2 regions of the Paenibacillus sp. FSL R7-0026 genome follow, and region 1 is predicted to be linked to the other one. Evidence: riboswitches for the same ligand, from Rfam matches in the RefSeq annotation. Region 1 holds a riboswitch; the other holds the start of a gene.
The links. Region 1 has a riboswitch for glycine ahead of gcvT (glycine cleavage system aminomethyltransferase GcvT). Riboswitches for the same ligand answer to the same signal wherever they lie in the genome.

Region 1 (12,123 bases):
TTGCTTGGTATTGACTTTATGAGTCCGGCTGAGATCAATGAAGAAGTGATCGTGCTTGCGGAGGATCTAACACCTTCCGACACAGCTCAATTGAACCGCCAATTTGTTAAAGGTTTTGCAACCAACATTGGTGGACGTACTTCTCACTCGGCGATCATGGCGCGCTCACTTGAAATTCCAGCTGTTGTTGGAACCAAGGACATCTTGGCTCAAGCGAAACAAGGCGATATGATTATTGTTGACGGTCTGGATGGTCACGTACTGGTTAACCCTACTGATGAAGTTATTGCTGAATACCGTGCCAAACAGGAACAGTATGATGCACAACGTGCAGAGTGGAGAAAACTTCGTGATGAACCAACGGTAACGGTGGACAACGTTCATGTTGAACTTGCAGCCAACATCGGTACACCAAATGATGTAACGGGTGTTCTGGAAAACGGCGGCGAGGCTGTAGGCCTGTATCGTACCGAGTTCTTGTACATGGGCAGAGACAAGCTTCCTTCCGAAGACATTCAGTATAATGCTTACAAAGCGGTACTGGAAAAAATGGAAGGCAAACCTGTCGTTGTTCGTACACTCGACATCGGTGGAGACAAAGAGCTTCCATACCTGGATCTGCCAAAAGAAATGAATCCATTCCTCGGCTTCCGCGCAGTTCGTCTGTGTCTGGACCGTCTGGATATCTTCCGTACACAATTGCGTGCATTGCTGCGTGCAAGCGTACATGGAAACCTGCGTGTCATGTTCCCAATGATCGCAACACTTGGTGAATTCCGTGAAGCAAAAGCTGTCTTGCTCGAAGAGAAAGAGAAGCTGGTTGCTGAAGGTATTGCTGTTTCTGACAGCATTCAACTCGGAATCATGGTCGAAATTCCTTCGACTGCAGTTCTGGCGGATCAATTTGCCAAAGAAGTGGATTTCTTCAGTATCGGAACGAACGATCTGATTCAATACACGATGGCTGCTGACCGTATGAACGAACGTGTAGCGTATCTGTACCAACCTTACAACCCAGCCATTTTGCGTTTGGTTAAAATGGTTATCGATGCAGCGCATCGTGAAGGCAAATGGGTTGGCATGTGTGGTGAGATGGCAGGAGACGAAACAGCAATTCCATTGTTGCTTGGTCTTGGATTGGATGAGTTCAGCATGAGCGCAACTTCCATTCTGCCAGCTCGTAGTCAGATCACCAAACTGTCCCGTGCGGATATGCAGGAACTGGCTGCTAAAGCTCTGGATATGCAAACGGCTGAACAAGTCGTTGAATTGGTTCAAAGCATTAAAGCGTAATTTTGCCGGGGTTTCCTCCGGATTTGAGGTTTTTCTTTTTCCGATAATGAGCTGCATTGATGCAGCGATTTTGCCGGTATCCGCGATTCATGTGGATATCGGCTTTTTTTGTTATAAACAGGACATTTTGATTCGGACTCTAGTGTGTAATCAAACCTTCTTCAAACCTCGGTCTGAGAACTGGAGGGAGCTTGAATGTGGCTAAAGCAGACAAAAGCAGACAAAAGCGCTGTATTCTGAATTGCGAGATGGCGTTCTTCAGTACGAGAATGCGTACTTCATAAGGGAAAGTACAGAGAACTAAGAGAGGAAAGCTAAGAGATTAGTACTGGGGGTTAAACTTTGAGCATTAGGCGTGGGTGGTCAGTGCTAAGGAATCTGAGACATCTTATTCCGGGATTTGAAGCACCCACAGAAATCTAAAGAATCTGAGACACGTTAGGTTTCAATAAACAGCCATTTTTAGCATTTTTGTGAGGGGGTTTAGAGAAATAACGTGTCTGATGTTCCTAAGAATTGAAAAATTGAACTTGGAGGCCAAATAAGACTTCCTGGATTCGTTAGAACATCTTCTGGCTTGGTACGATCCATCACAGGCATCCGAAAGTCTGGGTATCCAGGCCTGGACGCTGGAATACATTGGAGCATAACTGGCCTGTGTTTGAGACATGCTCTAGCAGGAGGATGGTGAGCTGTAAGATTGACATCAGTAGACCGGGAAGGCAACACAAAAAACTCTTGCTGATTGGAATATCAGCAAGAGCTTTCGTGATAACAATGATTTGATTAACTGCACGCGCAGTTCAGTATAGGTTTGCGGGCGGCGGTGGTCTCATCGAGTCGAGTAACCGGTGTGCCATAAGGTGCGTTCAATACCAATTCAGGTGTCTCTTCCGCTTCTTTGGCAATCCGTATCATCGTATCAATAAACCCATCCAACGTTTCTTTACTTTCGGTTTCTGTCGGCTCGATCATGATGCATTCTTCCACGTTGAGCGGGAAGTACACCGTAGGTGGGTGATATCCAAAATCAAGCAATCGCTTGGCAACGTCAAGTGTGCGTACACCATATTGCTTCAAACCCCGACCAGACATGACAAATTCATGTTTGCATACACCCGGATACGGAATCTCGTAGTATGGTGCGAGGCGGGCCATCATATAGTTGGCATTCAGTACCGCACATTCAGAGACACGGCGCAATCCTTCCGGTCCATAGGTACGAATGTAGGCATAGGCACGTACCAATATACCGAAGTTACCATAGTAGGCTTTCACTCGGCCAATGGATTGATCGCCTTCACGATCGAATGCATATATACCATCATCATTCTTGATCACCATTGGTTTAGGCAGGAATGGAATCAGGCGATTCTTCACACCAACTGGTCCGGCACCTGGTCCACCACCGCCATGCGGTGTGCTCATCGTTTTGTGCAAGTTCAAATGCACCACGTCAAAGCCCATATCACCCGGACGGGTAATGCCCATAATGGCATTGGAGTTGGCTCCGTCGTAATACAACAAGCCACCAGCCTGGTGTACGATGGATGCAATCTCCTGAATGTCTTTCTCAAACAGACCAAGTGTATTCGGGTTTGTCAGCATCAATGCTGCCGTGTCCGAACCGACTGCTGCACGGAGTGCGTCCAGATCGACCAGTCCGTCTGCGCGGGATGGAATCGTCACCGTTTCAAATCCTGCAACGGTAGCACTTGCCGGGTTGGTCCCGTGAGAAGAATCGGGCACGATGACTTTGGTACGTTGTTCGCCACGACCTTCGTGGTAGGCACGAATCATCATAAGTCCAGTCCATTCTCCATGGGCACCAGCGGCGGGTTGCAAGGTCACAGCGTCCATACCTGTCAGACCTGCAAGGTCGTTTTGCAACGTATATAACAGTTCAAGAGCACCTTGAATGCTGGATTCATGCTGGTACGGATGGATTTTGGCAAAACCGTTATAACGGGCAACATCCTCATTGATCTTCGGATTATATTTCATTGTACAAGAGCCCAGTGGGTAGAATCCGTTATCTACACCGAAGTTGCGACGGGATAGCGCAGTATAGTGTCGAATAACATCTACCTCGAACACTTCCGGCAGTGCCGCTGCTTCCGAACGGAGCATTTCCCGGGGAATCAACGTATCGGCAGACTGGCGAGGAACGTCACATTCTGGCAGGGAATAAGCGACACGTCCCGGGCTACTGAGTTCAAAAATCAATGATTGTTCCGAAGCAGGAGATAAGGTCTGTGCACTAAATGTTGTATCCGTCTCAGGTTGAACCGAAGTGGAGACAGAGGTACCTGTTTCCGATTGTCCTTGTACCGATGTTGTCGTTGTCGTCGTTTCCTGAGTCACAGCGATCCCTCCAATGCTCGTGCGAATTCGTCAATCTCTTCCTTAGTCCGCCGTTCCGTAACAGCAATCAGCATATGTCCGGCAAGCTCCGGATAATCACGTCCGAGTTCGTACCCACCAATAAAGCCCGCATCCAGCAGTTTCAACTGAAGAGCATCCACGTCGGTTCCTTCAGGAAGCTTAATAACAAACTCATTAAATGTTGGTGCATTAAAAGTAAGGCTAACTCCAGGAATCGCAGTTAATGTATTCAGGGTGTAATGACTCTTTTGCAGATTCAGATCCGCGACATCAATCATGCCTTGTTTACCCATGATGGACATATATACAGATGCACTAAGCGCAAGCAAAGCCTGGTTGGAACAGATATTCGATGTCGCCTTTTCGCGACGGATGTGCTGCTCACGTGCTTGCAGTGTGAGTACAAATCCACGTTTGCCATTGCGATCGGTTGTCTGGCCTACAATTCGGCCAGGAATTCGGCGCATATGATGCTGGGATACCGCGAAATATCCGCATGTCGGGCCGCCGAGTGAAGCGGCGATGCCAAGGGGTTGCGCATCACCTACAACGATGTCAGCACCCAGCTTGCCTGGGGCTTCCAGCAGACCCAGCGATAGCGGGTTGGCACTTACAACGAGCAGGCCCTTGTATGCATGCACGAGGTCGGCAGCCTGCTTCACATTTTCCACAGCACCAAAGAAGTTCGGGCTCTGGATCATGACAGCAGCGGTATCGTCCGATAAGGCGGCTTGCAGGGCATCCCAATCAGTGACGCCATCCTTATAACCAATCTCGACAATCTCCAGACTTAATCCGTGCGCATATGCCTGTAATACCTGACGGGCTTCCGGATGAACGGTACGGGATACGATAAGCTGTTTGCGACGTGTTGCTGCTGCGGCCAGATTACCCGCTTCCGCAAAGGCTGTTGCACCGTCATACATACTGGCATTGGCTACAGCCATACCGGTTAATTCACAGATGTAGGATTGAAATTCGAAAATGGCCTGTAGTTCACCTTGGCTGATCTCAGGCTGATAAGGTGTGTAGGCAGTGTAGAACTCGGAACGGGAAATGACATGATTGATGACGGAAGGAACATGATGATCGTATATACCTGCGCCGAGGAAGCTGGCGTGTGTTTCGAAATTGGCGTTGGCGCCAGCTTGTTTGGACATGTGACGTGTCAGCGCATATTCATCGAGTTTGGAGGACACGGGCAGCTCGCCCTGATAACGAATCTCTTTTGGAATGTCCTGGAACAGATCCTCCAGCGTATCCACACCGATGGTTGCGAGCATGGCGCTCTGATCTTGCTCGGTCATGGGAATGTAACGGTGCTTGCTCATGCTTGATCAGCTCCTTGAGTAGGTGTCTTTGACGTACGTGTCCGTTTATGAAAAGGGGTCTTCACGACCTCGGCTTTTAGTTTCTTGCCGCGGATCTCAATCTCAAGCGGGGTTCCCAGCGCAGCGTATTTGCTGTCGATGAGGGCAAGCCCCAGATTACGCTTCAATGTAGGTGATTGCGTGCCTGTTGTCACTTCACCAATCTGTACGCCGTCGGCATAAATCGGATAGTGGGGGCGAGGAATACCACGCTCCAGCACTTCGATGCCGACCAGTTTGCGAGCAGGCCCGTCAGTTTTTTGCTGTAACAAGGCTTCGTGTCCGATGAAAGGTCCGGCATTCAGCTTCACAAACATGCCAACGCCAGCTTCGAGCGGAGAGATGGTTGCCGACAATTCCTGTCCATACAGGGGGAGCCTCGCTTCAAAGCGCAGCGTATCCCGGGCACCAAGTCCGGTTGGTACGAGTCCGTAACCTTCACCAGCTTGCATTAATCCATTCCACACCGCAGCAGCCTGGTCTGCAGGAACATATAGTTCAAAGCCATCTTCACCGGTATAACCGGTACGGGACAACAGCAACTTTACTCCACATACTTCGGCATCCTGCACAAAACGAAACGGTTCAATCGAGCTTACATCCGTATCTGTAACTTTCCCGATAATGTCTACAGCCAGTGGACCTTGCAAGGCGAGCAGCGCTGTCTGCTCCGAATCATTGGTCATGCTCACGCCAGGGATCAAGTGCTCTTGCAGCCATGCCCAATCCTTGTCGATATTGGAGGCGTTAACGACGAGCATATAATGCTGATCTTCCAGCTTATACACGAGCAGATCATCCACCACACCGCCATCTGGATAACACATCAGGGTGTACTGGGCTTGACCGGGAACCAGCGTGGTCACATCATTGGTCATCATTTGTTGCAAAAACGCTTCAGCCTGCTCACCCTGTACTGTGAATTCGCCCATATGGGATACATCGAACAGTCCAGCACGCTCGCGTACCGCTTCATGTTCTTTCTGGATTCCGCTAAATTGTACCGGAAGCTCCCAGCCTCCAAAATCAATGCACCGTACACCTTCGTATTGCTGATACAGTGGGAAGAGTGGTGTTCTAAGCAAATCGGACATCAAATCACCTCGTCATAGGCCGTCAGCCGGCCGGATATACAATCGTGGATCAATGAACCAGGGTATTTTTAAATTTTCAGCTAGATATTTTCATCACATAAGTATGGTAAGGGCAGCTATGGCAGCGCCGTTCTACATCCTGTTTTTCGTTTTTTGGGAAAAAGGAAAAGGACAGGCCAAAGAATCGGCATGCCAAGTAGCACGCTGTATTCTAAGGCTCTGTCCCTTGTACCTGAGAGTTACCCCGCCGCATTAGTGCAGCAGGTTTCCCCTTGGGTGATCATAACGCCCGCTCAGGGCGAATAGATGCTCTCCAGAGTTGCGTCCCGTAAAAGTCCTTTTGCCTGAGAGATTCACCCCCGCTTATCGGTGGTTTACTCCTTCGGCGTTACCTCATGTACATCCCGAATCGGGTGTCACGGGTAATCTCTCCCTTTACATTCATCCGCGGGTATAACATAGTCCAATAAACACATTTACTCCTCTCATTAAAACGTGAATCCACTGCCGATGTCAAGAACGATATCATAGATAATGATTAAAAACCGAATATTTAATTTATTTTTAATGTTATCGTTCGTATATTTATAAAGACTGCGCTTACTATTCTAATATTCACCAGTATATGAAGAAAGAGTGTAATCCGGTTACAGGATTTAGAGGTGTTCAATAAATAAATTGTGAGGTATCTTGACATTTGATTCAAAAATATCATACGCTATGTTCTGGGAAAAAGGTTAAGGTCAAAGAACGCATGTACTCATTAATGAAAAGCGAGGCGGATATCGATGAGCGAATTGAAAAGTGATTTCCTGTACAGTGAAGAGCACGAATGGGTGCAAACCGTAGGGGAGGATACTGTACGTATTGGCATTACCGAGTTCGCGCAGCATCAGCTGGGTGACATTGTGTTTGTGGAATTGCCTGACCTTGAAACCAATGTAAAAGCAGAGGACAGCATTGGAACGATCGAATCGGTCAAAACGGTGTCGGACTTGTTCTCTCCCGTCACAGGTTCAATTATTGCAGTGAATGATTCGTTGCAGGACTCCCCTGAACTTGTGAACAGCTCTCCTTACGAGGAAGGCTGGATGATTGAGATCCGTGTTGAGGGAGATCTGACAGCAGCATTGTCTACATTGATGAATGCAGACGCATATCGTAAACATACGGAAGAATAGCATCAACGAACTTGTACTTATTAACATATATTTTATAACCAAATGAAATGAGCTTCATATTGTTTCGACCTGTGTGAGCCGGATGCTTGCACAGGTTTTTTGTGCTTTCCAAGAATGGTTTTGAATGTGGATTGAAGCAGATTGTGGATGTAAATCACCTGATTGGACCAAGCTATAGGTTAGAAAATGATTCTGGAAATGATAAAAGTCATAGGCAAGAAAAGCCTTGTGTACCAATGGATTTAGCCATTATGCATCAATTAAAACGATTACATAACCTAATGTTGTCATCATTGTTCATGACGAAAGTACGCTTTCATTTGATTGAACAGGAGAGCATTCTCGCTTAGGATTACAGCAGGGGAGAAATGATACCCCTTTCATAAATCATAATCACTTGATCCAAGGAGGATAATACAATGAGTAATTTGGACCAATCGTCCAATTCCAAAGGTGGGCTACGGGTAGGTGTTCAGCGTTTTGGCCGATTCCTGAGTGGTATGGTCATGCCGAATATGGGCGCATTCATCGCCTGGGGATTAATTACGGCTCTGTTCATTCCAACAGGCTGGTTCCCTAACGAGACGCTTGCACAGCTAGTTGATCCGATGATCAAATATTTGCTGCCACTGTTAATTGGTTACACCGGGGGTACGATGGTGCATGGTCAGCGTGGTGGTGTCGTGGGTGCCATTATGACCATAGGGGTCATCGTGGGTAGTGATATTCCGATGTTCCTCGGTGCCATGATTGCCGGACCACTGGCCGCATGGATTATCAAAAAATTCGATAAATCGATTGAAGGTAAAATTAGAGCCGGATTTGAAATGCTGGTTAACAACTTCTCAGCCGGTATTATTGGCGGGATCTTGGGGATTTTTGCGCTACTGGGCATCGGGCCTGCTGTAGAAGCAATTAGCAAAGTATTATCTGCCGGGGTACAAGGCTTAATGAATCTTGGTTTGCTGCCGCTGGTCAACCTAATCATTGAACCAGGTAAAGTATTGTTCCTGAACAATGCAATCAACCACGGGATTCTGACACCAATTGCAACAGATCAAGCGAGAGAATTAGGGCAATCCGTATTATACATGCTTGAATCGAATCCGGGTCCAGGACTTGGTATCTTGCTTGCTTACTGTTTCTTCGGACGCGGAATGGCCAAATCTTCTGCACCGGGTGCCGTAATCATTCATTTCTTCGGGGGAATTCATGAGATCTACTTCCCTTACATTCTGATGAGACCGATTCTGATTCTTGCCGCAATTGCGGGTGGCGTCGCAGGTACATTAACATTCATGCTCACTGGAGCAGGACTTGTTTCAGCACCATCACCGGGTAGTATTATCGCGTATTTCCTCTTAACACCAAAAGGTGGATACCTGCCGATGCTTGCAGGGGTGCTTGTAGCAGCTGTCGTTTCCTTCCTGGTAGCAGCAGTGTTACTGAAAACGGGTAAACAAAAGGACGAAGATCTGGAGTCCGCATCCAGTCGGATGAAAGATATGAAGAGTCAAGGAACCGTTCCAAACGCTGGCATTACGGCTAACCAACATGAAGCAGACAGAGCCGCAGATATGGCTTCTTCTACCGTCAAAACAGACGTGAAGAAAATTGTTTTCTCCTGTGATGCAGGCATGGGGTCGAGTGCCATGGGTGCTTCCATTCTGCGCAAGAAGATGAAGGCAGAGGGGATTGACGTTACGGTGACCAATACGGCTATCAGTGATATCCCGCCGGATGCAGACGTGGTGATCACACAACAAGTATTGACCGATCGTGCCCGCTCCGTTGCACCGAATGCAGAACATATATCCATCGACAACTTCCTAAAAAGCCCGGAATACGATGCGCTCGTTGAACGTCTAAAGTAATTGCACGCATTTGTTTTCCCTGAGCCGGAGGCTGAGATATGAGTATTACCAAAAGACAACGTGAAATCGTGGAGTTCCTGCTAGAACATCCACATGAAGTAACTGCCGGCGAAATCGCCGTTGAAGTAAAGGTCAGTACCCGAACGGTTCACCGGGAGCTGCAAATGATTGAACAATGGCTTGAACCTTTGGGTATGAGGCTGGAAAAAAAATCAGGAACCGGCATCCGAATCGATGCCAGTTCCGATGATCTGGCTGTATTGCGCCAGCAACTAGAGGGTAAAGAATATGTAGAGTTTACGCCAGAAGAGCGTAAGCTCTTCATGCTTTGCATCCTGCTGGATGAACCGGAGCCTGTAAAGTTACTCGCCTTGGCTTCGGATCTGAAAGTGACCGTATCGACCGTAACCACTGATCTGGACGATCTGGAGTCACGAATTCGTCAGGCGGGACTAAAGCTGGTTCGCAGACGTGGATATGGCGTCAAGATTAACGGAAGTGAGACGATTCATCGCACAGCCATAGCTGCACTTGCTCTCGAATTTCTGGATGAATCCGACCTGTTCGGAAGACAACCTGAACAAGGGGGCTCCATCGTAAACCAAAAATTGTTGGATATGATTGGACACGGTGATGTGCTTACGGTCGAAAATGCGTTATGGCAACCAGATATCGAATGGCTGGAGAACATCCCGGAACGGCAATACATGAAGCTGCTGATTCAATTATCCGTAGCGGTTGTACGTATTCGTAAAGGCTTTGGCATTGGCCGTATACCTCCCCTGGAGAACAAGGGAGATGAAGTCGCAGAGCAGGATGAAATGAAGGTTCCACCTTATATGGCTTCCCGCTTGTGTGGTGTGTTATCCACCCAGCTGGGGCTGACATTCTCCCAAGATGAACAAGCTTATTTTCACAGACTATTAGTTGAGACAGAGCAGCGGATTCACTCTTCGCGGCTGTTGCCAATAGACGACTTGATTTTACTGGACAGGGTACATTCACTGATTGATCAGATGCAGGCGAGAACGCATTACGCCTTTCATGAGGATCGTTTGCTTCGTGAAGGTCTGCTTGGTCATATGCAACCTGTCATGGAGCGAATTGAAGGGCAACAGATGATTCGTAATCCGCTACTGCAGCAGATTCGCAAGGATTATGATTCCCTCTTCGAAGAGGTCAAACAATCCGTGCATCAAGCTTGGCCAGGCACAGAAGTTCCGGATGAAGAAATTGGTTTCCTGGTCATGCATTTTGGCGCTTCCATCGAGAGGTTACGTGCACTGAAACGTGAGATCAGGGCAATCATCGTGTGCACAAGCGGAATTGGATCATCACGCATGCTTTCCAGCCGATTATCCAAGGAGATTCCTGAGATTCGGATTATGGATAGCGTGTCCTGGTACGAGGCTGCACGGATACCTACAGATCAATATGATCTGGTGTTATCCACTGTTGATCTGCCGATGGATGAAAATCAGTATTACAAAGTGAGTCCACTGCTTACGGCGGAAGAGAGCGAACGTCTGCGTCATTTTATCCGAACAACAACATTACAACGACAGCATAATAAGCCCCGTGAAACAGAGGTTCAGACGACAAGTCGTTACTCCGACCCTGATGGAATGGAAGCTATTTTAGTTGAAATCGTCCGGATTATTGGTAAGTTTCAGGTTTATCCGCTGGATAACCAGGATATCGGATTCTATAAAACGGTATATGCGATGTGCAACGTACTCCATGGAACTGGTGTGCTGAAGGAACCGGGGGAGATCGCGAAACGGTTGGAGGCACGTGAGGCAGTGGGGAGTCAGAAGATTCCCGGCACAAGACTTGCGCTGTTTCATACACGAAGTGAGGGAATTTATAGGCCGTCCATTAGCTTGTTTCAGCTCACTGAGCCACTCCTTCGTACACCGGATGATCCGGCAGGAGTTACCCATGTCCTCTTGATGCTTGGTCCCAGAGAATTATCCAAGGAAAGCCTGGAGGTTCTCAGTGAGATCAGCGCCCTGTTATTACAGGAAGAAATGATTACATTGCTGGAAAAAGGAATCAGGGATGAACTCATTCATTACCTGTCCCAGGAACTTGTTGGATTTTATCGCAGTAAAACCGAAATTGGAGGTCAACCATTATGAGTATGTTAACAACAGATAAAGTCATCATGAATGCGACGGCTCAGGACAAATACGAAGCGATTCGCATGGCAGGGCAGATTTTGAAGGATGCGGGACATATTACCGCTGATTACATTGAGAAGATGATTGAACGTGAAGAGATTGTCTCGACCTATGTAGGGAACGGCCTGGCTATTCCGCATGGTACAAAGGAATCCAAAGCTTTCATTTTATCCACAGGTATCTCTGTCATTCAGTATCCACAGGGTGTTGATTTTGGCGAAGAAAAGGCTTATATGGTCATTGGTATCGCGGCTCAAGGCGGGGAACATATGGAGATCTTGACTAGCATCGCGGTGATCTGTGCTGAGGATGAGAATATGGAGGCCCTGCGTCTGGCGAAAACAGCCGAAGAAGTAATCGCTATTCTGGAAAGTGAAATGGAGCTATGAAGGCCCTACACTTTGGCGCAGGTAACATTGGACGCGGGTTTATCGGCTTGATCCTCTCCCGTGCAGGGTATGAGGTTATTTTCTCCGACGTGAATCAGACCTTGGTAACAGCTCTCCAGCAACGGGGGCAATATACGGTGGAACTGGCTAACGAGAGCAAGGATCAGGAGACCGTCACAGGTGTAAATGCAATCGATGGAACCCAGCTGGAGACGGTTGCCCAAACCGTTGTGGAAGCTGATCTGATTACAACCGCGGTGGGCGTAGGCGTGCTGAAACATATTGCACCAGGTATTGCAAAGGGACTTGAGAAAAGATTAAATTCCGGTCCGGTTCAAAACCCACTTCACATTA
Region 2 (12,123 bases), 4.5 Mb from region 1:
TGAAGCCCTGTCCTTTGTCCTGCTCATCTCCGCCAATATATGCAACTACGGTCAGTGGATCGCGAAAGGAAGCTTCTTTCATGAATTGCACGGTATTGTTTACATTCCATAAGGCTGGAATATGAGTCTCTGTCGTTTGCCCGGAATCCAGTGACCATCTCAGTGTCGTGTCTGTTCTGCCATCCGGCGACGTGGATTTCAGAAGCGTTACATCTTCACCCCCAAGAATAAAGAGAGTCTCACCGCTCACATTCACACGATACATGGAAGATTTAGGATACGAGCCATGTAATTGCTCCAACCGGGCCTTAATCTCTTCATCCGAAGCCCCATCCAGGTTCTTCGCTTCACGTGACCAAAGGTTACTGATTCGGGTAACGTCACCGTAAGGTGCCGCTCGGTCTGTGTTCGTGTTATTCACTACGACAATATATATAACGGATATGATCGGAAGCACAACGGGCACAAATAATACAGCCGCCAAGATCAGGATGATGTATCTGGACATCAAGGACCGCCCAAAGCGAAGCTTGCGCCGCCCGGATTGCTTTTGATCCATGCTTCGTTCTCCCTTCCGTTCACCCTTCATGATCTTCCGTTCCCTGAACCACCGAATCATGGCTTCTTCACACGATATCCCACACCGCGGACCGTCTGAATAACTACAGGATTGGCCGGATCAAGCTCCAGCTTTTCGCGAAGATGTCGAATATGTACCATTAAAGTTTTGTCCCCATCCAGATAGGGCTCGTTCCAGACGGCTTCATAGATCTGCTCTTTGGTTCGAATCATGCCCATATGTCGTAGCAGGTAGGCGAAGATGTGGAACTGTTTTCCCGATAAAATAATCTCATCTCCCGTCTCCTCATTGACGATCCGATTGTCCTTCTCATAGATGGAGAGATGATCCAGCTTCAGGGCTGTATCCGATGAGACCGCTGTTCCTGCCTTACGCAGTTGTACTTCAATCCGGGCAGCCAGTTCATCGGGGTGAAATGGTTTGGTCACATAGTCATCGGCAAAATCAAGACCGTGCAACTTGTCGTCAATGGACGTTCTGGCCGAGAGCATGACAATGGGAACCCCAGGAAGTTCTTTTTTCAGTCGCTGGCCCACCGTAAATCCATCCAGCCCGGGCAGCATGACATCCAGAATAATGAGTGAGCAACCGACAGCAGCCTCCGCTGCACCTTCACCACTGCCGAGCCATACCACCTCATAACCGCGCTCCTCCAGATCGGCTCTGACCCAAGTCGCAATTTCCGTATCATCTTCAATATATAACAGTTTGGTTTTCATCCGAATATTCGTTTCCTTTCTGTCCCCATTGGGTTAATGATATATCTGAGCATCATCATGATAAAAGCTGCCTATAACATATGAATTCATGTCTTATTGAAATGTTGAAGTCTCTTACGTTACCACGCATTCTAATTATAGCTTATCCATTAACTCGGGTAACGTCATATCCATCAAGTCTACCAAGTACATACTAGTTCTACACCTGACGGGAGGAAATTCATTATGCTGTTGGAAGCCATCTATCATCAACCGAAACGAAACTGGGCCTATGCCTATGACCAAGATACAATCCATCTGCGTTTGCGTGCCAAAAAGAATGATCTGACCGAGGTACATGCCCTGACTGGGGATAAATATGCGTGGGATGCAACCAAAGCGCTGGTTCCCTTAACGAAGTTCACCTCTGACTCCATGTTCGATTACTTCGAGGGTGAAGTGAAACCTCCCTACCACCGACTGAAGTACTCTTTTCTGCTCAAAAACGGAGACGAACAGATCTGGATGACCGAGACGGACTTCCAGGAAGAAGAACCGGACGATCCGGGTCGTATGTTCCAGTTCCCCTATATTCATGCCGGAGCTGTATTCACACCCCCTGCATGGGTTAAGGATGCGGTGTTCTATCAGATTTTCCCTGAACGATTCGCCAACGGCAACCCGGATATTAGTCCGGAAAAGGTAGAGCCGTGGGGCGGCGAGCCGACACCTTTCAATTTCTTCGGCGGTGACCTTCAGGGCGTGATCGACCATCTGGATTACATCAGCGATCTTGGCATTAATGCGATCTACTTCACACCCATCTTTGAAGCCACCACCAATCACAAATACGATACCGAAGACTACCTGCGGGTAGATCGTCACTTTGGTGACGCAGATACCGTGAAACGACTGGTCGAGCTGTGCCATGCACGTGGAATTCGCGTACTTCTGGATGCTGTGTTCAACCATTCCGGGAAGACATTTGCGCCGTTTGTGGATGTACAGAAGAACGGAGAACAATCCAAATACAAGGACTGGTTCCATGTACACGAATACCCGCTGGACGTGAAGGACGGCATTCCAACGTATGAGACCTTCGGATTCGAAGCGCACATGCCAAAGCTGAATACGGAAAATGCCGAGGTGAAGGCTTATCTGCTGGAGGTTGCTGAGTACTGGATCAAGGAAGTGGGCGCGGACGGATGGCGGCTGGATGTGGCAGACGAAGTGGACGATGCATTCTGGCGTGATTTCCGCCGTGTAGTCAAAGCCGCTAATCCGGATGCCTATATTCTGGGCGAAGTATGGAACGAGTCTTCTTCCTGGCTGCAAGGCGACCAGTTCGATGCTTCCATGAACTATCCGTTTACCGATGCCGTGAATGCTTTTTTTGTGAAAAATACAATGCACGCCGAACAGTTCGCAAACTCCATCGGGCGACAGTTGTCCCGTTATCCGCTTCAGGCCAGCGAAGTGGCGTTTAACTTGCTGGACAGTCACGATACCCCGCGACTGCTTACGCTGTGTGAAGGCGACCAGCGCAAGATGAAGCTGGCTGCGTTATTTCAGTTCAGTTACATGGGCGCTCCGTGCATCTATTACGGAGATGAGATTGGCATGGACGGCGAACATGATCCGGGCTGCCGTAAATGCATGGAATGGGATGAAGCGAAGCAGGACCGAGAGCTGTTCGACTTTTATCAGAAACTGATCTCCCTGCGTCATGCTCATCCTGCCCTGCGTGCAGAAGGCACCGTTCGTTTCCTGCAGGCTCGTCCCGATGGCAGCCAACTGGTATTTGAGCGACAAAATGAGGAGGAACGCCTTTTGGTTCTGTTCAATCGATCAGAGGAGACGGCTATTGTCGAGCTGGAGGCTGGTGACGAGGAATGGACCGAGTTATTCGGCGGAAACCATCGTACTGCCAAGGAAGATGGCGTACTCGCCATTGAATTGCCCGCGTATGGATATGCCGTACTGAGTACTAGTCTCACATAAATATCAAGTTACACTTGCTCATATGCAAGACAGGAGTCTATTTAATTCATCGGCATATCAAACGAAATAGGCGCTCACAGATCTGTTCCTGATCTGTGGAGCGCCTATTTCGCATATCAATCACTATCATGGGATTACTCCGGCTGATCCAGTTGTTCCTTGAGCAATTGAATGGTGGCTTCATATTGCACAAGTCCCACTTGCATGCACAACCGTTGTGAAGGCGAAATGTGTTCGCCAAACTCCTTCATCTGACGCTGAAGCTTGTCATATAACAATTCCTTGCGTTTCAACTCTGTTGAAATCCACCCCGTTACAGTATTCTCATCCGCCAACTCTCCGAAATACAACCGCATCAGAAAATCAGAACGGAACACCTCGTCTTCCAGGGGACTCATCAGGTAGGCGTGAAACTGTGCTGCTCCCTCCGGAGTCAATGAGTACACGTTCTTGTCGGGTTTCCCTTCCTGCCTCACCGATTCCTTCGTGAGCAACCCTGACTTCTCCATCTTCGCGAGTGTAGGATATATGGTGCCAAAGCTGGCATCAAAGAAAAATGAAAAATATTGTTCAAAGTACTGCTTGATCTCATAACCCGAACATGGCTGATTGTGCAGTATTCCGAGGATGACATGCTGCGTGTTCATCGGTGCACCGCTCCTTTCCATTCCTCTTAACGTATCACAATCAGCCCCCCATATTCAATGATCGGATGAAGACACGGATGCTTCCAGAGCAGCAGGTACAGTAGCAGGCTGTTTCTCCCTCCGAGGTTCAGAGATTGCCGGGTTGGAACGTCTGATCCAGATGCTAAAAGCACCCAGAGTCAGCGTTGTAACTCCGATTACCCCAAGAAACAATGCATCCCGGCCAATCCCGTTTCCCCCAAGCACAAGGTTCGTCATCCCCTCTACCGCATAGGTCGCCGGTAGATAATGACCGATCCCTTGGTAGAACTCAGACATTACATCGCGCGGAATTGTTGAGCCCGAGGACAACATCAGCAGAGGCAACAGCGCACTGTTTAACCAAGCCCCAGCATTGCCAAGCAACAACAAGCTCAACTGAGCCATGAGTATAAAAGATATGGTGACCAGCAACTGGAACAGCCATAACATTAACCAACCATCTGCTGAGGATACCCCCATAACGTGCATCATCCCCGATCCAACAAGCGAAACGATAAATGCCGCACCAACATTCACGATGTTACGCGCCCAGAAGCGCTCCCATTTCCCTGCCCTGCCACTCAGTTCTCCAGAAACCTTTTGCAGATTCATGCCAAGCAACATCGCTCCGGTAAACGTAGCCGTTACAATCAACATCGGTACCATGGAGAAAGCAAAATTATCAACAGGATTCAGTCGCTCCACCTCTGCCTCCACGCGTGAAGACAACCCCAGCGCCAGCGCATCGGACTGATCAGCAGTCATACCGGACTGATTCAGCACTCCGCGAATGCCATTCTCTTGTACTTCACGATTCAATGTGGCTGTAACTTGTGCAGCTACGTTCTGCATCACACTTTTCACGGTAGCCACGTTTGATTCGTTCATCACATACTTCACTGTCATCGGCTTCGACAAGTCTTCTGCCTGCTGCATGAATCCGGATGGAATCTCAATAATCATGTACACATCCCGATCCGTTAACATCTGTCTTGCTTCTTGCATTGATTCAGATGGTTTGATCTCGAAATTCAGACCTGCCGCCAAAGACTTGGCCACCGGTTCAGCCGCTACCCCGTCTTCATTCACGATGGTGACAGCCAACTGAGTCATTCTTTCGTTAACCTGATCGTATCCACTAAGCCAGATGATATTAAAAAACACCTGGAACAGCACGGCCGTAATTAAACCTACAATGGTGGCTCCGTTTTTCAAAAACAGTAGACTCGTCTGGAAAATACCTTTCATTCTATCCATCTCCTTTAATTTTGTTTCGCTCTCATATATATCGTATCGATATATGACAGTAGTTAATATATCAATACGATATATATGTCGTCAATGTTTTTTTGTTTTTCTTCGTTGGAAAAAGACAAAAAAGCCGATACATCTCTTCACCAGGAAGGTTTGTATCGGCTTTTCGTATCAAGTAATGAGCTCTTCTTCACCTTTAATAATCAAGGCTCAAGGTTTCACGAGTTAGCGTTAGATTTAATTCATATCCATCCTATTTATGCCTTAGGTTCTACGTCATTTTCAGCAGGAGACTCCGGCTCAGGCTCGGCACGCTTTGCCTTTGGTTTAGCCAACTTCTGCATCATTTTGCGGCCGGTTGGCGTCTGGGCCAACCCGCCCTGGGCTGTCTCCCGGTGACGGCTAGGCATCGCACTGCCTACTTCCAGCATGACGTCGATGACTTCATCTGACGGAATAGCACTACGCACTCCGGCCAAGGCCATGTCAGCCGCAGCCAGCGCCGTAACTGCACCCAGTCCATTACGGACGATGCACGGAATTTCAACAAGGCCTGCCACCGGATCGCAGATAAGGCCCAGTGTATTTTTTAACGCCAAACCAACGGCATGAACGACCTGTTCCGGTGTACCTCCACGCAGTTCAACCATGGAACCCGCAGCCATGCCGATCGCGGAACCCACTTCCGCCTGACAGCCACCTTCGGCACCGGAGATAAATGAATTGTTGGCAATAACATAACCAATCGCTCCCGCACAGAACAACCCGTTCACCAAATGTTCGTCCGTCCAACCAAACCGCTCCTGTGAACTGATAAACACACCGGGGATAATGCCGCAGGAACCGGCTGTTGGTGTTGCCACGATCCGACCCATGGAGGCATTCACTTCAGATACACACAGGGCATACGCCATGGCAAGTGCGGAAGCATCTCCTGAACAAGTCTCACCTTTGCGAATGTACTCGGCCAATTTTTTACCGTCTCCACCTGTTAGTCCACTGCGTGATGTCGTATCTTCCGTTAACCCTTTGCGTACCGCTTCCTTCATCACCTGATAATATTCTGACATCTGCTGCACAACATCCGCTTCCGGTGTATTGGTCTCCTGAACTTGCTCCTCGATCATCAGCTGAGCAATGGTTTTGGATTCCGCTGTACAGATCGTATTCAGTTCGTGCAAATGTTTAAACCGCATCCGAATCAACTCCTCTCTTCAAATCTATGACACGAATGTCTAACACATGGTCCAGCTCCCTTAGACGCTTGAGCATATCAGGATTAGGCACACCGTCCATCTCCATCGCAGTCAGTGCTTCGCCATCACGGGCTTTCCGGTCCACCTGCATATAGCCGATGTTAACCCCCGATGAACTGATCGTGGACGTTACCGACGCAAGCACCCCTGCTTTGTCTGCATGTCGCAGAACGAGTGTCGGGAACTCACCACTAATCTGAACACGAAAATCATTCATCGAATGCACCGATACGCTTCCACCACCAATGGATGCACCAATCAAGGAGCAGGCACGTTCTCCATGCCACAACTCAATTTTGACCGTATTTGGATGAGGAGCAGGCAGGCCACTTGTATAAAACTCAACCTCCATGCCCGCTTCCTCTGCGTATTGCTCTGCATCCGGGATACGCGGATCGTCTGTGACATAATCCAGCAGACCGCCGATCAGTGCCAGATCTGTTCCGTGCCCCTGATACGTGTCAGCGAATGAACCGTACAACGTCAGCCGAGCACGATCTGGCGTACATCCTAGCCACTGTCGAGCAATTCTCCCTAACCTTGCCGCTCCAGCTGTATGTGAACTTGAAGGCCCCGTCATCGACGGACCAATAATTGAAAAAACATCTTTAAATCGCACTTGTAACCCTCCAATTGTATTCGTCATTTCCATCCAGAATCTGATCCACATTGTTCCTTATTTACTGAATGATGACATCAAAAAAGGACAGAAGAAGGCCTCAGGCCCTCTCTCTGTCCTCGATACCTGAGAGTTTCACGATCAGCAGTGTCTGATGACAAGGTGCATTGCCTGCGATTACAGACAAGTTCACCGGGCTGACTGATCATATACCCCTTGGGTGGCGCAGTTCGCGCACTCTCCAGAGTTGCGTCCAACGATGGTACATTTACCTGAGAGATTAACCACTGCGCCGGGTGCGCAGCAGCTTGCTCCTTCGGTGCCTGAACTACTAGCCATTTTGTTTGGCTAACCCAGGTCTCTCCCGCTCGTTATCATCCGCCGTATGGAACCATTCTGAGCTTATGTCAGAACAGTCATGGAAGTCATTCATTTCTTCTTCATTAAGATTAATCGACCGGAAGATCAGTGTCAACAAACTTGACGATTTCTTTGGGTGTATATCCATCATTTCCTATTGAACCAAGGAAAACCAGAATATTTTGTCAGCTTTCATTACATTAATGCGATAAAAAGATCTTTTAAACAGGTTATTTCGTTCTACTTCAATCAATGATGTGCTCACTACTATTTATGATATTGTCCACGAAACCGTTCGGGTATTCAGGCAACCATCTATTTTGAACCGCACTACTCAGTAGCCCATCCGAGTCTGCACATCTGGATTATAAATCACAGTTCGTAGAAGATGCTCTTGTTCTGTACATAAGGTCGGCAATACTTGCTGCATAGCTTCGGCATGCGATCTTTCATCCATTCGTGCCTCGACTCATTCGCCATCTGAAAGGCATAATAACCCAGTGTAAAGATCAACATGAACCCTTCCATTAATCGAATATCACGATCCGTCAGTGGCGCGATCTGTTGGGTATAACCGGATAAGAATATGTCACGTTCCTCCCGATTGAACATAAGTGCTGCCCCTCCGGCATCAAAAAGATAATAACCATAACCGTGTAGACAAAAATCAATCATGGAAATTCCCTGCTCCGTTATCAGCAGATTGTTGCGAGTAATATCCCCATGAATGATCCCCCATGTCCCTGCGTGATGCTGGTATGTTTCTAACTGCTCATTAATGTTCTCAAACGTCTCACGAAGCAGATCGAAGTCTTCCGTTGTAAAAATCCCCAGTCGGACGCCTTCCTCTAGCTGCCCTAGCATGACCAAGTTCTCATAGATGTTGCCATATGCCGGCCGCACCTTTGTTCGATCTGTCTGATTCTGCTCACGCCCATATTGATGAAGCATCTGCAGTTGTGCCCCAAGATCATAGATCTGCTCTGTTGTCAGGCGTTCTCCCTGCTGGATGTCCCTACCCTCAATCCACTCCAGTACCGTACAACAAATCTCTTTCCCTTCCTCATTTGTCCATACCGTTACCCACTCTCCCGATACATTCCGTACCGGATGTTGCACGCGCAATGCTGTCGTTGCATTTAACTCATGAAGCAGGTTCATCTCTGCCTCCAGCGCAGGAAGCGTATGCTGAATGCCTGTCATACTTGCATATGCGGCTTGGTGTATCCGTAGCAGATACTTCTGCCCGCTTGCTTCGTCGACGACATGGTACGTCAGATTCTCGTTGTGACGAATATATGAAACGACAGGTTTCTCAATAGTGTAGTTCTGTATAATCTGAGCTGCCATATGGTCGTAATACATCTGGTCCGTAGTGATTATCAACATCTCCTTCAAAGTAATGTAAACGTTCTCTTATTACTAAATATCGTAGCATGATTGCTTTACATACAGCAAATTCTTCCAAAATGAAATCAAAAAAGCACAACCCCCGAACAACCGTCCAGGCATTGTGCTTTCTTTTGTCTCTATTATTTCTTTATCTCTCTGTCTATTACTCTATGTTACACTCCATGATCCAATTAACCGAAACGTCCCATAATGTATTCTTGCGTCAGACGATTGTCCGGGTTCGTGAAAATATGCTCTGTATCCCCGTGCTCAATCATACTTCCCAGATAGAAATAAGCTGTGTAATCCGAGATGCGTGCCGCCTGCTGCATGTTATGGGTAACAATAACAATCCGCAACTCCTTCTTGAGCTCGGTAATCAACTCTTCAACTTTACCCGTAGATACCGGGTCAAGTGCGGATGCCGGCTCGTCGAGCAGCAGAATCTGTGGTTCAACAGACAAGGCGCGAGCGATACACAGGCGCTGCTGTTGTCCGCCAGAGAGAGACAGAGCTGACTCATGCAGTCTGTCTTTCACTTCGTCCCAGAGCGCAGCACGGCGCAAGCTTTTTTCCACAATTTCATCCAGTGCCTTCTTACTCTTCGTACCGCGGTAGCGGGGGCCAAACGCGATATTGTTGTAGATGGACTTATGAAAAGGATTTGGCTTCTGCCACACCATGCCAATCTTCTGGCGAAGCTTGATTACATCGGTTCCAGGCTCATTCAGGTCGTTACCGTCCATCCAGATATGTCCCTCTGTACGGGAACCGGCAATCTCGTCGTTCATCCGGTTCAGCGACCGGAGGAACGTGGATTTACCGCAACCAGACGGCCCAATAAGAGCCGTTACGCTTGCTTCAGGGAACGTCAGGCTAATCTGCTTGACCGCCTGGAAATGTCCATAATATATGCTTAACTGTTCCGTACCAAAAGGTATGGCCATGTTGGTTCCTCCTTATTTCGAAGCTGTCATGCGGCGGAATACAACCCGACCGATCCAGCGTGCACTTAGATTGAACGCCAGCACGAGAATGACAAGCACGGCGGACGCCCCTGCTGCCACTTCTTTGGAATCTGGCCCAATACCTTCACTATTTACTTTCCAGATATGAACAGCAAGTGTCTCTGCCGGACGGAAAGGATTAAGCGGTGATCTTGGACTCGTCGGATTCCAATCTGTAAAGTCCAATGGTGGACTACTCATACCTGCGGTGAACATCAGCGCGGCTGCTTCACCGAAGATCCGGCCCGATGCCAGGATCGTACCCGTAATCAAACTCGGCAATGCCACAGGTAGCAGAATCGAAGTGATAATCTTCCACTTGGACAGTCCAAGCGCCAGACCTGCTTCTTTCTGTTCCTTCGGAACAGCCCGGAAGGCCTGCTCCGTAGTACGCACCATCAGTGGCAAGTTAAAGATCGCCAGAGCCAAGGCACCCGAGATTAGGGAAAAACCAAGACCAAATTGATTTACTAACAGCAAGAGACCAAACAAACCGATAACGATGGATGGGAATGATGACAATACTTCAACGACCAGACGAATGAAGCTGGTAATCTTGCCTGGTTTGGCGTATTCCGCCATGTAAATCCCGCCGCCCCATCCAAGTGGAATGGTAACAATCAAGGTCAGAACAAGCAAGAATACGGAGTTGAAGAGCTGTGGACCAATCCCGCCGCCACCCTTAAGCAACTGTGGTGCGCTCGTCAGGAAGTTCCAGCTAATATGCCCAATGCCTCTATACATGATGAATCCAAGCAGACCGAGCAATAGAATAACAATGAATAGAGCCAATACAACGATAACGGATGTTGCAATTTTATCTACCGTCTTTGCCTTCATTTTCATACCCGGTTTCTCCTTTCAAGCAGGCGAACCAGAATGACGAAGACAAAGGTCATCACCAACAGGACAAGCGCCATACTCCACAGTGCATTGTTATGAACAGAACCCATCGTGGTGTTACCCATGCTGAGTGTAATTACACTTGTTAATGTTGAAGCTGATTCAAGCAAGGATGTTGGAACATGCGGTGCATTACCAATAACCATCTGCACAGCAAGTGCCTCACCAAAAGCACGGGCCATACCCAAAACGACACCTGTCAACAAAGCTGGCAAAGTTGTTGGAATAATGACACGGTAGATGGTTTGCCAGCGAGTGGCACCCAGTGCGTAGGAGGATTCACGCAATCCTTTTGGCAACGCGGACAATGCATCTGCCATAATACTTGTCACCGTAGGAAGAATCATTACCGCGAGAACAAGACATCCGGCTGCAATCCCGACGCCTGTTCCACCAAAGATACTGCGAAGCAAAGGTACGATGACACTCAGACCGATAAATCCGTACACAACGGATGGAATTCCGGACAAGAGCTCAATCGCAGGCTGCAAGATCTTTTTGCCTTTACCCGGAACAATCTCTGTCATGAAGAGCGCTGCACACAGGCCAAGCGGACTTGCGATCAATGCTGCAAGCAAGGTTGTAATGAAAGAACCTGTGATGAACGGTAATGCCCCGTAGAAAGCAGGTTCCCCTGTTGGATTCCACGTTTTCCCACCAAGAAATTCGCTGATGCTTATTCCATTTTGGAAAAAAGTCGATAGTCCCTTGGACGCTACAAAATAAACAATGGAAAACATGACAACGATCAGGAAAACGACACAAATCGACGTATAGATCCGTCCCGTCCACTCTTCCCAATAATGTTTCTCTTTTAAGGGCCGGCGCGGTTTCAACTTGTTATTCATTACCGTTCCCCCTTCGGTCTGTTCCATAACAACCATCCTTCTATAGTAGAATTAATGCAAAATATGGGATTATTTTAGAGCAAACCGCGTAAAGAGGCGGGACCTAAGTCCGCCTCTTTCGCTGTATGCGCAAGTTCAAAGATTACTCAACCACATTACCTGCTGCATCGCGTTTTACTTTCATACCTGACATTGGAATGTATCCAAGTTCTGTCACGTCGTTTTGTTGAATTTCGTCACTCAAGATGTAGTCCAAGAATGCTTTTGTTGCTGCATCAGGCTCACCTTTTGTGTACATGTGCTCGTAAGCCCATACTGGATAAGTTCCTGCTTCTACGTTCTCAACTGTTGCTTCTACACCTTCGTATTTCAAAACTTGCAAGCTGTCATCCAAGTAAGACAAGGCAAGGTAACCAATAGCACCTGGCGTTTCAGCTACCAGTTTTCTTACGTTACCTGAAGAATCTTCTTGAATGGAACCTTGGATATCACCCATTTTTTCACCCAATGCATACTTCTCGAAAGTTGCACGAGTAC

Region 2: linked by a shared signal. The riboswitch ahead of sdaAB (L-serine ammonia-lyase, iron-sulfur-dependent subunit beta) and the one ahead of gcvT (glycine cleavage system aminomethyltransferase GcvT) in region 1 are both predicted to bind glycine.

The regions. Positions count from the first base shown of each region.
Region 1 covers NZ_JBBORG010000001.1:4,994,458-5,006,580, reverse strand. The annotation lists gene ptsP (phosphoenolpyruvate--protein phosphotransferase) at 1-1,293, shown strand, start outside; gene gcvPB (aminomethyl-transferring glycine dehydrogenase subunit GcvPB) at 2,080-3,519, opposite strand; gene gcvPA (aminomethyl-transferring glycine dehydrogenase subunit GcvPA) at 3,654-5,009, opposite strand; gene gcvT (glycine cleavage system aminomethyltransferase GcvT) at 5,006-6,142, opposite strand; glycine riboswitch at 6,360-6,461, opposite strand; glycine riboswitch at 6,465-6,587, opposite strand; gene gcvH (glycine cleavage system protein GcvH) at 6,931-7,323, shown strand; gene MKY44_RS21845 (PTS mannitol transporter subunit IICB) at 7,743-9,197, shown strand; gene MKY44_RS21840 (BglG family transcription antiterminator) at 9,236-11,338, shown strand; gene MKY44_RS21835 (PTS sugar transporter subunit IIA) at 11,335-11,769, shown strand; gene MKY44_RS21830 (mannitol-1-phosphate 5-dehydrogenase) at 11,766-12,123, shown strand, end outside.
Region 2 covers NZ_JBBORG010000001.1:515,299-527,421, reverse strand. The annotation lists gene MKY44_RS02545 (HAMP domain-containing sensor histidine kinase) at 1-559, opposite strand, end outside; gene MKY44_RS02540 (response regulator transcription factor) at 616-1,299, opposite strand; gene MKY44_RS02535 (alpha-glycosidase) at 1,525-3,279, shown strand; gene MKY44_RS02530 (PadR family transcriptional regulator) at 3,414-3,926, opposite strand; gene MKY44_RS02525 (YhgE/Pip domain-containing protein) at 3,981-5,195, opposite strand; gene sdaAA (L-serine ammonia-lyase, iron-sulfur-dependent, subunit alpha) at 5,459-6,397, opposite strand; gene sdaAB (L-serine ammonia-lyase, iron-sulfur-dependent subunit beta) at 6,387-7,076, opposite strand; glycine riboswitch at 7,188-7,323, opposite strand; glycine riboswitch at 7,328-7,453, opposite strand; gene MKY44_RS02510 (phosphotransferase enzyme family protein) at 7,809-8,825, opposite strand; gene pstB (phosphate ABC transporter ATP-binding protein PstB) at 9,020-9,775, opposite strand; gene pstA (phosphate ABC transporter permease PstA) at 9,788-10,675, opposite strand; gene pstC (phosphate ABC transporter permease subunit PstC) at 10,678-11,613, opposite strand; gene MKY44_RS02490 (phosphate ABC transporter substrate-binding protein) at 11,729-12,123, opposite strand, start outside.